DNA from 3 places in the Glaciecola siphonariae genome. Region 1 is predicted to be linked to each of the others. Evidence: predicted binding sites of a transcription regulator. Region 1 holds the regulator's gene; each other region holds the start of a gene.
What was found. The regulator sigma-54, encoded in region 1, starts transcription at its own class of promoters, with help from an activator protein. The targets are predictions, from matches to a motif close to GTTGGCACGNNNNTNGNNT.

Region 2: the regulator sigma-54 is predicted to act here: its motif matches at 1,344-1,362, upstream of ACFO4O_RS12605 (S8 family peptidase).
Region 3: the regulator sigma-54 is predicted to act here: its motif matches at 1,780-1,798, upstream of ACFO4O_RS08140 (PEP-CTERM sorting domain-containing protein).

What each region holds. Positions count from the first base shown of each region.
Region 1 is NZ_JBHSGU010000029.1:261,088-264,251, reverse strand. It holds gene rapZ (RNase adapter RapZ) at 1-157, opposite strand, end outside; gene ptsN (PTS IIA-like nitrogen regulatory protein PtsN) at 191-634, opposite strand; gene hpf (ribosome hibernation promoting factor) at 648-935, opposite strand; gene ACFO4O_RS17915 (RNA polymerase factor sigma-54) at 959-2,461, opposite strand; gene lptB (LPS export ABC transporter ATP-binding protein) at 2,509-3,164, opposite strand, start outside.
Region 2 is NZ_JBHSGU010000005.1:329,451-332,614, reverse strand. It holds gene ACFO4O_RS12615 (spondin domain-containing protein) at 1-67, shown strand, start outside; gene ACFO4O_RS12610 (PDZ domain-containing protein) at 272-1,114, opposite strand; gene ACFO4O_RS12605 (S8 family peptidase) at 1,418-3,157, shown strand.
Region 3 is NZ_JBHSGU010000002.1:1,528,602-1,531,765, reverse strand. It holds gene ACFO4O_RS08155 (nucleotidyltransferase domain-containing protein) at 1-441, shown strand, start outside; gene ACFO4O_RS08150 (NAD-dependent epimerase) at 438-1,454, shown strand; gene ACFO4O_RS08145 (zinc-dependent metalloprotease) at 1,537-1,695, opposite strand; gene ACFO4O_RS08140 (PEP-CTERM sorting domain-containing protein) at 1,862-2,500, shown strand; gene ACFO4O_RS08135 (ABC transporter transmembrane domain-containing protein) at 2,664-3,164, opposite strand, start outside.

The DNA.
Region 1 (3,164 bases):
CGGCAACTAGCTCGTGTTCGTCAGCGAGCGCATGGGTAAGGGTAGGGAGCAAATTTACGGGGATATTATCAACACAATAATACCCTAAATCTTCAAGCGCTCTGAGCGCGATAGACTTACCTGAGCCAGACCGGCCGCTTATTATTAACAGCTTCACACCTTGCTCCTGATTAATATTTGAGGGGGTCGCTTATGCTAGTGCAGCGACGATTTCATTTTTATTTTCGGCTTTTCTTATCGCTTTTACAATGTCTTTGTCGCTTAGTTTCCGAGCAATGCCCGACAATGCTTTCAAATGCGTTTCGGCTTCGTCATTGGGAACTAGAATTGCAAAAAAGATATCGACCGGTTTATTGTCGATGGCGTCAAACTCTATCGGCTCGTCACTTGTCACAATGATTGCCATTATTTGACTGATCCCGTTCATACGTCCGTGGGGGATTGCAATACCATTGCCAATACCTGTACTGCCCATTTTTTCGCGATTGAGCAAGCTGGTCAGAACTTCATTTTGATCTAATTGAGGGTGCTGCTTAATAGCAATTTCGCTAATAACTTCAAAAATGCGTTTTTTGCTATGACACTCAACCGAACATTGAGTCCGGTCGAGTGAAATGATGTCAGAAATGATCATATAAGGGTATCAACTAGTGCCGTCTAAGCTTTTCTTTGTGCTTGATAACCTGTCGGTCAAGCTTATCTATCAGAGAGTCTATGGCAGCGTACATGTCGGTATGTTCGGCGTTTGCAAACACTTCGCCACCGTTTAAATGTAGCGTCGCTTCTGCTTTTTGGCTCAACTTTTCTACGTTTAAAATTACATGCACATTGTTTATGTGATCAAAATGCCTTTCGAGTTTTTCAAATTTGGTATCCACATAAGTGCGCAATGAATCGGTGATTTCTACATGATGACCGGTAAGGTTTATTTGCATAATGCTAGGTCCTCTTGTTGCGTCTAAATTAGACTCTTTCGTTGATTAGATGGAGGAATGTGTAACGATTCCCGATATTTTGCAATTGTTCGCCGAGCAACCTGAATACCTTGCTCGGCAAGCATTTGCGCAATTTTGCTATCGCTTAGCGGTTTGTTTGCCGGCTCTACAGCCACGAGCTTTTTGATCAGCGCGCGGATTGCAGTCGACGAACAGTTTTCACCAGATTCTGTCGCTACATGGCTAGAGAAGAAATACTTTAATTCAAAAATCCCACGAGGCGTGTGCATATACTTTTGCGTGGTCACCCTAGAAATAGTCGACTCATGCATATCAACCATTTCCGCCACGTCATTTAACACCATCGGGGTCATTTTCTCTGGCCCTTTTTCAAAGAATTCACGTTGCTTTGACACAATACAGTGAGACACTTTAAGCAAGGTCTCGTTGCGACTCTCCAAGCTCTTTATAAACCACTTTGCCTCTTGTAAATGTGACTTTATAAATTGTGAATCGTTCGGATTTTTAGAGGTTTTTCCAAAACTCGCATAGGTTTCATTTACCGATAGCGCCGGAAGAGCGTCATTGTTTAGCTCTACCGTCCACACGCCGTTTTTCTTGTATACGTTTACGTCAGGAATGACATATTCAGGCTCGCGGCTGGAAATAGCGGTGCCGGGGCGCGGATTGAGCGTTTTGAGTAGGCGCATTACTTCGCGCAGCTGATCTTCCTTCAGCTTGGTTTTGCGCATTAAGGTGCGATAGTCTTTGCTGCCTAATAAATCCGCGTGCTGTTTGATGAGCTCCTTAGCTTCATCTAGCCAAGGCGTGCTTTCGTCAAACTGCTTTAATTGAATAAGTAAGCACTCTTGCACAGAGCGCGCGCCTGCTCCCACAGGGTCAAACATTTGAATGCGCTTGAGAACGCATTCAACCTCATCGAGCTCAATTTCTTCGTCATCTAAACTATCTAAGATATCTTCACTGCTGGTGGTTAAATAGCCCGACTCATCTATCGAGTCAATAATGGCGATGGCAATGGAGCGGTCAGTTTCGGAAAAATGCGTCAGCTCCATTTGCCAGATTAAATGGTCTTGTATTGATTCAGAGGTTTCCCCTTGAAAGACAAAATCATCATCGGGATTGCTACCTACCATTTTCACAGGCGCTGAGCTTGACCCCAAATATTCTTCCCAAGAGCTGTCTAGGGGGAGATCGTCGGGTAAATCGCCTTTTTCTAATGCATCGTGACTATCGATGCCGTCACTGCCAGATAAGTCAGAGTCACTCTCGGCAGAATTAGAGGCGCCGTCAGCATTGTTTTTTTCGCTGGAATCGTTTTTGTCACCTGAATCTGCGTCGTTAAAATCTTGTTCGGTAAGCTCCAGCAAAGGATTAGACTCTAATGCTTCTTGAATCTCTTGTTGTAAATCCAGCGTAGATAGCTGCAGCAATTTGATGGCCTGCTGAAGCTGCGGGGTCATCGTTAGCTGTTGACTGAATTTCAGTTGTAACGAAGGTTTCATTTACTTCCTTTGCTTACGTTTAAGCCCTTTATACGCGTTAACGCAGACTAGAGTGCAAACTGTTCGCCCAAATATACATCGCGTACAGTCTGATTGGCTAAAATTTCATCTGCTGTGCCAGAGGCGATTAATTCGCCGTGGCTGACAATATAAGCTAACTCGCACACGTCTAACGTTTCTTTTACGTTGTGATCAGTGATTAATACGCCTATATCGCGTTCTTTGAGCTGATATATGATCTTCTTTATATCATTAACAGAAATTGGGTCAACACCTGCGAAGGGTTCGTCGAGTAAAATAAATTTTGGATTGGCGGCCAAAGCCCTCGCAATCTCTACTCTGCGGCGCTCACCGCCCGATAAACTCATACCCAAATTATTTCGGATGTGGTTGATGTTAAAATCGTCAAGCAGTTCGTCGGCTTTTTGCTCTTGTTGCGACCGGCTGAGTTCTTTACGCGTTTGCAAAATGGCAATCAAGTTTTCGTATACGGTAAGTTTACGAAAAATCGAGGCCTCTTGAGGCAGATAGCCTATACCCTCACGCGCACGCTCATGCATAGGCTGGAACGTAATGTCTTTTTGGTCAATGTGAATTTCGCCTTTATCTAGCGGCACTAAACCCACGATCATATAAAATGTGGTTGTTTTTCCTGCGCCGTTAGGTCCCAAGAGGCCTACAATCTGACCGGTCGATACTTCAA
Region 2 (3,164 bases), on a different contig from region 1:
GGTGCTCAATCAGAGCGACCGATTTGATAACCCTAGCGCACAGCTCGTTGTGACCCGTACCCGCTAAACCCGGACTCGCTAAAAAAAGCGCTGGAACCTAGTCAGAAGATCAAAAGCCGTTCAAACTGAATAAAATATCAGTGGACGGCTTTTTTATATTTTGTAAGCGAGGCCAATAAGATCACCGTTCGCAAGGCTTTACTGAGCGCGTGTTGCCGGCCTCGCGAGTGGCCTATCGACTGGCCTATTGACAGATATATTAAGTAAGGGCCTATCGAGTAATGGTGAGCGCTTCTGAGGGAATGTCGAGGTATAGAGTAATCATGCGACCTTTGCGCTCTACTGTAAATACGATAGTGCTTGAATGCTGCAGACTGCTTTGAACATCCGCAAGCTCATCTTCTACCGTAACTCTTTTACCGTTTATCATCTTGATGACATCGTCTTCTTGTAAACCGGCTTGTGCAAACAAGCTTGGGTTCATACCCACCGACGCAATCATGCCATCAGCAATAAAGTCGGTAGGGGTTAGGTTAACAATATGCTCAATAATTTTAGGGCGGGTGCCAATGTCTTCGGCGCTCATCCTATAAAAATCAAAGGCCTCTTCTTGCGTCTCCTTTGCTAGTAGATTAGGCCCTACAAGATTAAGAACAAAAATCTGGTTATCAAAGCCTACACTTACCTGCTCACTCTCAATCGTAACGAGCTGAATTGGCCAGTTAAAAATCAACTCACCTAATGCAAACTCCTCCGCAATTCCTTGCGACTCAATGAGCGCTGAGCTGCGTGCGCTTTGATTCGTGCCAATGAGCTTCAAAGAAATGGGCAGTCTGCTTTGCGATTGGGCATTAGAATTTTGCTCAGGTTTGTTGTTTGCTGCGATGTTATTAGCGCTGCCCGCACGATTGCCAGTATTTGCGGGCACTGTATATTGAGCGCTCGTCGGTCTAGAGGCTGACAAGCGCGCGCTGCGTGTGGTGTCATCCGTTGAGCCCGAGTAAGAGGAATAGCTTAAACCGCGCTGCTCGTCTTCGTGCAAAGACACCAAGGAGTAAATTACCGCTGCTAGTAGGCACAGCAATAAACCTGCGGTTGAGAATTTTTGCCCCACGCTGCCCCCTTCAATTTTCCTAATAGGCAGGTTATCGGCGGCAAAAGCAGAACGTTGAATACCTCGTTTACTTAAAATGTAAACTTAAAAAATGAATGTGAATTAAATATTGAACATCGCATTTGGCTAAATAAATGAACATATCAGGTTCATTTATTAAGTTCATATTTTAAATTCAATCTATTTCCAAAAAAATTCAATTAAATCAACGCTATAAATTACTTATAAGCTTGGCACGCATCATGCTAAACCCTCTGCAGAATTAAACATCAATGTGTGTTTATTAAGATTGGAGCAAAACGTATGAAACATTTAGGCCGTATTAATTTGATTGTCGCGACAGTAGCAGTTGCGAGTATTTCTGTAGGTGCAATAACGGGTCTATGGTCAGAATCGTCGATGTTTATGGGCACGCAGGCTGCCAGTGAACAGCAGGCTCCAAAGTCATACATTATTCAAGGCGGTAACGCCGATACGCTAGTAGCGGTTGTTGAGCAGGCGGGCGGTGATGTGAGCCGTCAGTTCCCTATCATAAACGCCATCAGCGCGATGCTTACGCCAGCACAGGCAGACCAAATTAAAACAGTAAACGGCGTACGCATTCTTGATGATCGCACAGTAAAAACCATGTCTAACAGCAAAAAATACGCAATCGACACCTATGTAACCACCCAGATAAACGCCAACGAATTGCACGATATGGGTATTACCGGGCGCGGGGTAACGGTGGCGGTAGTCGATAGCGGCAGTAATATGGGCGGCGATTCAGGCCAGTATCTTTTTGCCGATTCTGAGGGCGAGCAACGTATCGCGGTTAAATATAACGCCTTTGAAAGTAAAGAAACCTACTACTACAACGATGACAATAACGGGCACGGCTCTCACGTTACAGGCATTATTGCGAGCAGCCTGCAAGACGCGTCTAGAGATTTTAACGGCGTTGCCCCTGATGTTTATTTGGTATCGGTTAAAGCATTTGATAAAAACGGTAACAGCAGCTACTCGGCTATACTCGATTCATTAAACTGGATTGCTGAGAATATAAGCAAATACAAGATAAAAGTGGTTAACCTCTCGTTAGGCGCACAAGCTCAGTCGCGTTACTGGAATGACCCCATCAATCAGGCCGTTATGTACTTGTGGTACAAAGGCGTGACGGTAGTGACATCAGCAGGCAACAACGGCGAGCAAATGGGGATCACGGTACCTGGCAATAACCCTTATGTGATCACGGTTGGAAGCTCATCGCATAACGATTCGCCTTACAATACCAGCGATGACCGTGTGGCAAGCTTCTCGTCTCAAGGACCTACCTACGAAGGTTTTGTTAAACCTGATGTGGTCGCGCCTGGCACTAATATCGCGGTTAAAATAGAAGATAAATACCTAAGCAAAAAGTTAAGACAAAGCAGCACCGGTGAAGGTTATTCAGAGGTGTCGGGTACGTCTCAATCAGCCGCGGTCGTCTCAGGTATTGCCGCACTAATTATTCAAGCATATCCGGGTATTAGTCCTGACGATGTGAAATGCAAAATTTTGCACTCTGCCAAAGTAGCACGCAATAAGAGCAAATATGCTTACTCGCCACTAATCCAAGGCAGCGGTATGGTAAATGCGCTAGATGCAGTAAGAACTAGCGCTAGAGCGTGCGCCAACCAAGGTCTTGATATCAGAAGCGACTTAACAGGGAGCAAACACTTTGTAGGCTCAGTTGGCAAGAAAAGCAACTACTGGACGGTATCGTTAAGCAACGGCAAGGTATTAAATCAGGGTAAACATTGGAACGATTCAAAGGTTAATACAAACAACGCTCACTGGAGTAATGAAGTAATTGAGCTTGAGGGTTCACATTGGTCGAATGAAAGCGTAGGTATGCACAGTGCACATTGGAGTAATGAAATGGTTAAACCGATGGGCTCGCATTGGACAAGTGAAAGCGTAGGACTGCATAGCGCAGGCTTAGATGTAGCGGTAACCAGTGCCGAAGCGAACTCACAAGCCGAAGGTGACGATGTGCCAATTGAGACAGAAGGGTGGCAATAAGCTCGCA
Region 3 (3,164 bases), on a different contig from region 1:
GATATTACCGACATATATCTTATGCTCGAAGGACAAGACGAACAATTTTGGTTAGACGCATTCTCGCTTGCTAAGCGCATCGACTTTTTAACTGAGCTGCAGTTGGCTGTGCGTTATTGCGAGCGATTCTTTAAGTTAAAACCGCCCGCTAAAATTAACCTTGAGTTTGCGCCTGAGCATAACCAGGCCTTTAATGATTTCATCTTCAACAGCGTATTGCTGCCACAACATAGCTTGATGACTGGCTCGCATACTCCGCTTAAGCACTTTTTGGCGATGATGAGAGGCCACATAGTCAAGATGCCCGTGCATATTTTGCTTTATCATATTATTGTAAAATCATATCGTAGCGTCGCCCAAAGCATATTTGGACAACATGTATTTACGCCCAAAGACCCACACCCTCCTCTAGCAGGGCAAAACAAGGAACACCTTAAGTGAAAATTTTGGTAACTGGCGCCGCTGGCTTTATTGGTGCACACACGGCAAGAACACTTTTAGACGATAGCATTGATGTTGTGGGCATTGACAACGTCAATGACTATTACGATGTGTCTCTTAAACATGCACGCATCGACTGGATAAAAACGCATAGCAACAGTGGCCATTTTACCTTTATGCAAATGGATATTGCGGATCGCACGGCGATGGAAGCACTTTTTGCCGAGCATCAGTTTGATCGCGTTATTCATTTAGCCGCACAAGCCGGCGTGCGCTACTCTATTGAAAATCCACATGCGTATATCGACGCCAATATTGTTGGTTTTATGAATATTCTCGAAGGCTGTCGACATCACCATGTGGCCCATTTAGTGTATGCCTCGAGCAGTTCAGTGTATGGCGCAAATGAAGCCATGCCCTTTTCAGTTACCGATAATGTTGACCACCCGGTATCGCTTTACGCGGCCAGCAAAAAAGCCAACGAGTTGATGGCGCATACCTATAGTCATTTATATGATTTGCCAACCACCGGTTTACGCTTCTTTACTGTGTATGGTCCTTGGGGGCGTCCAGACATGGCGCCGTTTAAATTCACTAAAGCCATAAGTGAAGATACACCCATTGACGTATACAATTTTGGCAATCACCGTCGCGATTTCACCTATATTGACGACATCGTAGCCGGCGTGATCCAGTCTACAATGCACGTCGCAAGTCCGAATTCTAATTGGGATGGCAAAGCGCCAGACCCAAGCAGCAGCAAAGGCCCATGGCGGGTATATAATATTGGCGCACAAACGCCTGTTCATCTGATGACATTTATTGAAACGATTGAAAAAGCACTCGGCAAAGAGGCTAAAAAGAACATGCTGCCCATGCAGCCAGGTGATGTTGAAGCAACCTATGCGGACGTTGAGTCTTTAGTCAAAGATGTGGGCTATCGGCCCAGCGTGTCGTTAGAGCAGGGCATAGAGAAATTTGTTGCGTGGTATAAACACTATTACAAGCAATGAAATAATTCCCAGCCTAAGCAAAACATTCAATATTTGATTTAGCACTAGATTCAACAACAAGCTAAGCAATAAGCGAAGTAAATCAAGTAAGCGTTGGCGCGCAGTCAGCATCGCTAGCGCGCATTATGTTGAGCCGTGCTTGCTCTTGTTCTTGGTCGTTAAGTAGTTGTGAGTATCCATAGTTAATCACCCAATCATCAAACGGACTGGACTTTTTAAAATAAAAGTCGCCCTGACTCATGGTCGTATTTCAAAAAATGTGTCTAATTTTTATACAGTGAGGTGGTTGGTTTTATTATTTTTCAATTAAAACAGTGGCTTAAATTTTGGCTCTAGGTTTGCATAGGTTGATGGAGAGTAAGCGGGTAGTACAAATATAACATCAAAGAAAACAAGGAACACACAGCATGAATAAGCTAATTAAGGCGATTGTAAGTGCAGCAGTTTTAAGTTTATTGTCGATGCAGGCTTCTGCCGGCGTGATATTTTCATTTATCGAAACTGGTGGCAATGTAGAAATGCAAACATCCGGCAGCCTAAACACCGAAAACTTGGTAGAGACTAGCAGCTTCGGTGTTTGGAGCGGTATTGGTATTGAAACTAACGCGGCGCCACAATCCGATATTATGGGAGACACCATAAACAGTCCGACAGATATTGGCTTTGGATTTTCTGATGGCACTGATTTAAGCCCTTGGATTGGTGATTTGTTTACGCTTAGCCGCTTTGGTCTTATTAGGACGGGCACCACTTCGTTCACGACGTACGTCAGACCAAATGGCGTCAGAACACCCGGTATATCAATGGTCGAAAGTGATATTGTAAACGGCTTTTGGACACCCGATGTTTCTTGGCTTTCTGTGGGCAGCACGTTTGCAGACTTTGGCTTGATTGAAGGTGATTACACCATCACAGATATTCAGACCGGTGAGTTTATTTCAATCATTGTAGGCGACCCCAACGTTGAGGTAAATTCTCCTGCAACGCTTGCCCTTATGGGCTTGGCGCTTTTCGGTCTTGGGTTTGTGCGAAAACGAGCGCAATAAAAGCATATCGCGAATAATTTCAAAAAGCCCCGTTCTTCCATACTAGGGGCTTTTTTATGGACAAAAACCTGAGCGATATTACGTGATGCTGACCAATATTAATCAAACATTAAACACCAAACGTTAAACGCAAAGTATGCAAAACTGTAAATAAAACAAGCCCCTAGTGGCTTAACTGTAAGTCTACAAATTCACGATAGGTGGGGTTGCCCTCATACAGTTCACGATGATTACCTTGCGCGATGCATTGCCCTTTTTCCAGCACGATGATTTTGTCGGCGTTAAGCACTGTCGATAGTCTATGAGCTATTATCAAGGTCGTTGTTTTTTGCATCAACGAATCAATAGCTTGTTTTACAAGCTTCTCACTTCCTGCGTCTAAGGCACTGGTAGCCTCATCTAACAGCAGGATAGGACGGTTGGCCAGTATTGCTCGTGCAATCGCTATGCGTTGTTTTTGTCCGCCTGATAGCTTCACCCCGCGCTCGCCCAAATCGGTGTCATATCCTTTATCTAAGTCCTGAATAAATTCGTCAGCATGGGCTAATTTTGCCGCTTGCTGAATCTCTTCTAGGCTAGCGTTCTCCCTTGCAAAGGCAATATTTTCGCGCACCGTGTTTGCAAAGATAACAGGGTGTTGCGATACAAGCGCAAAATGCGCACG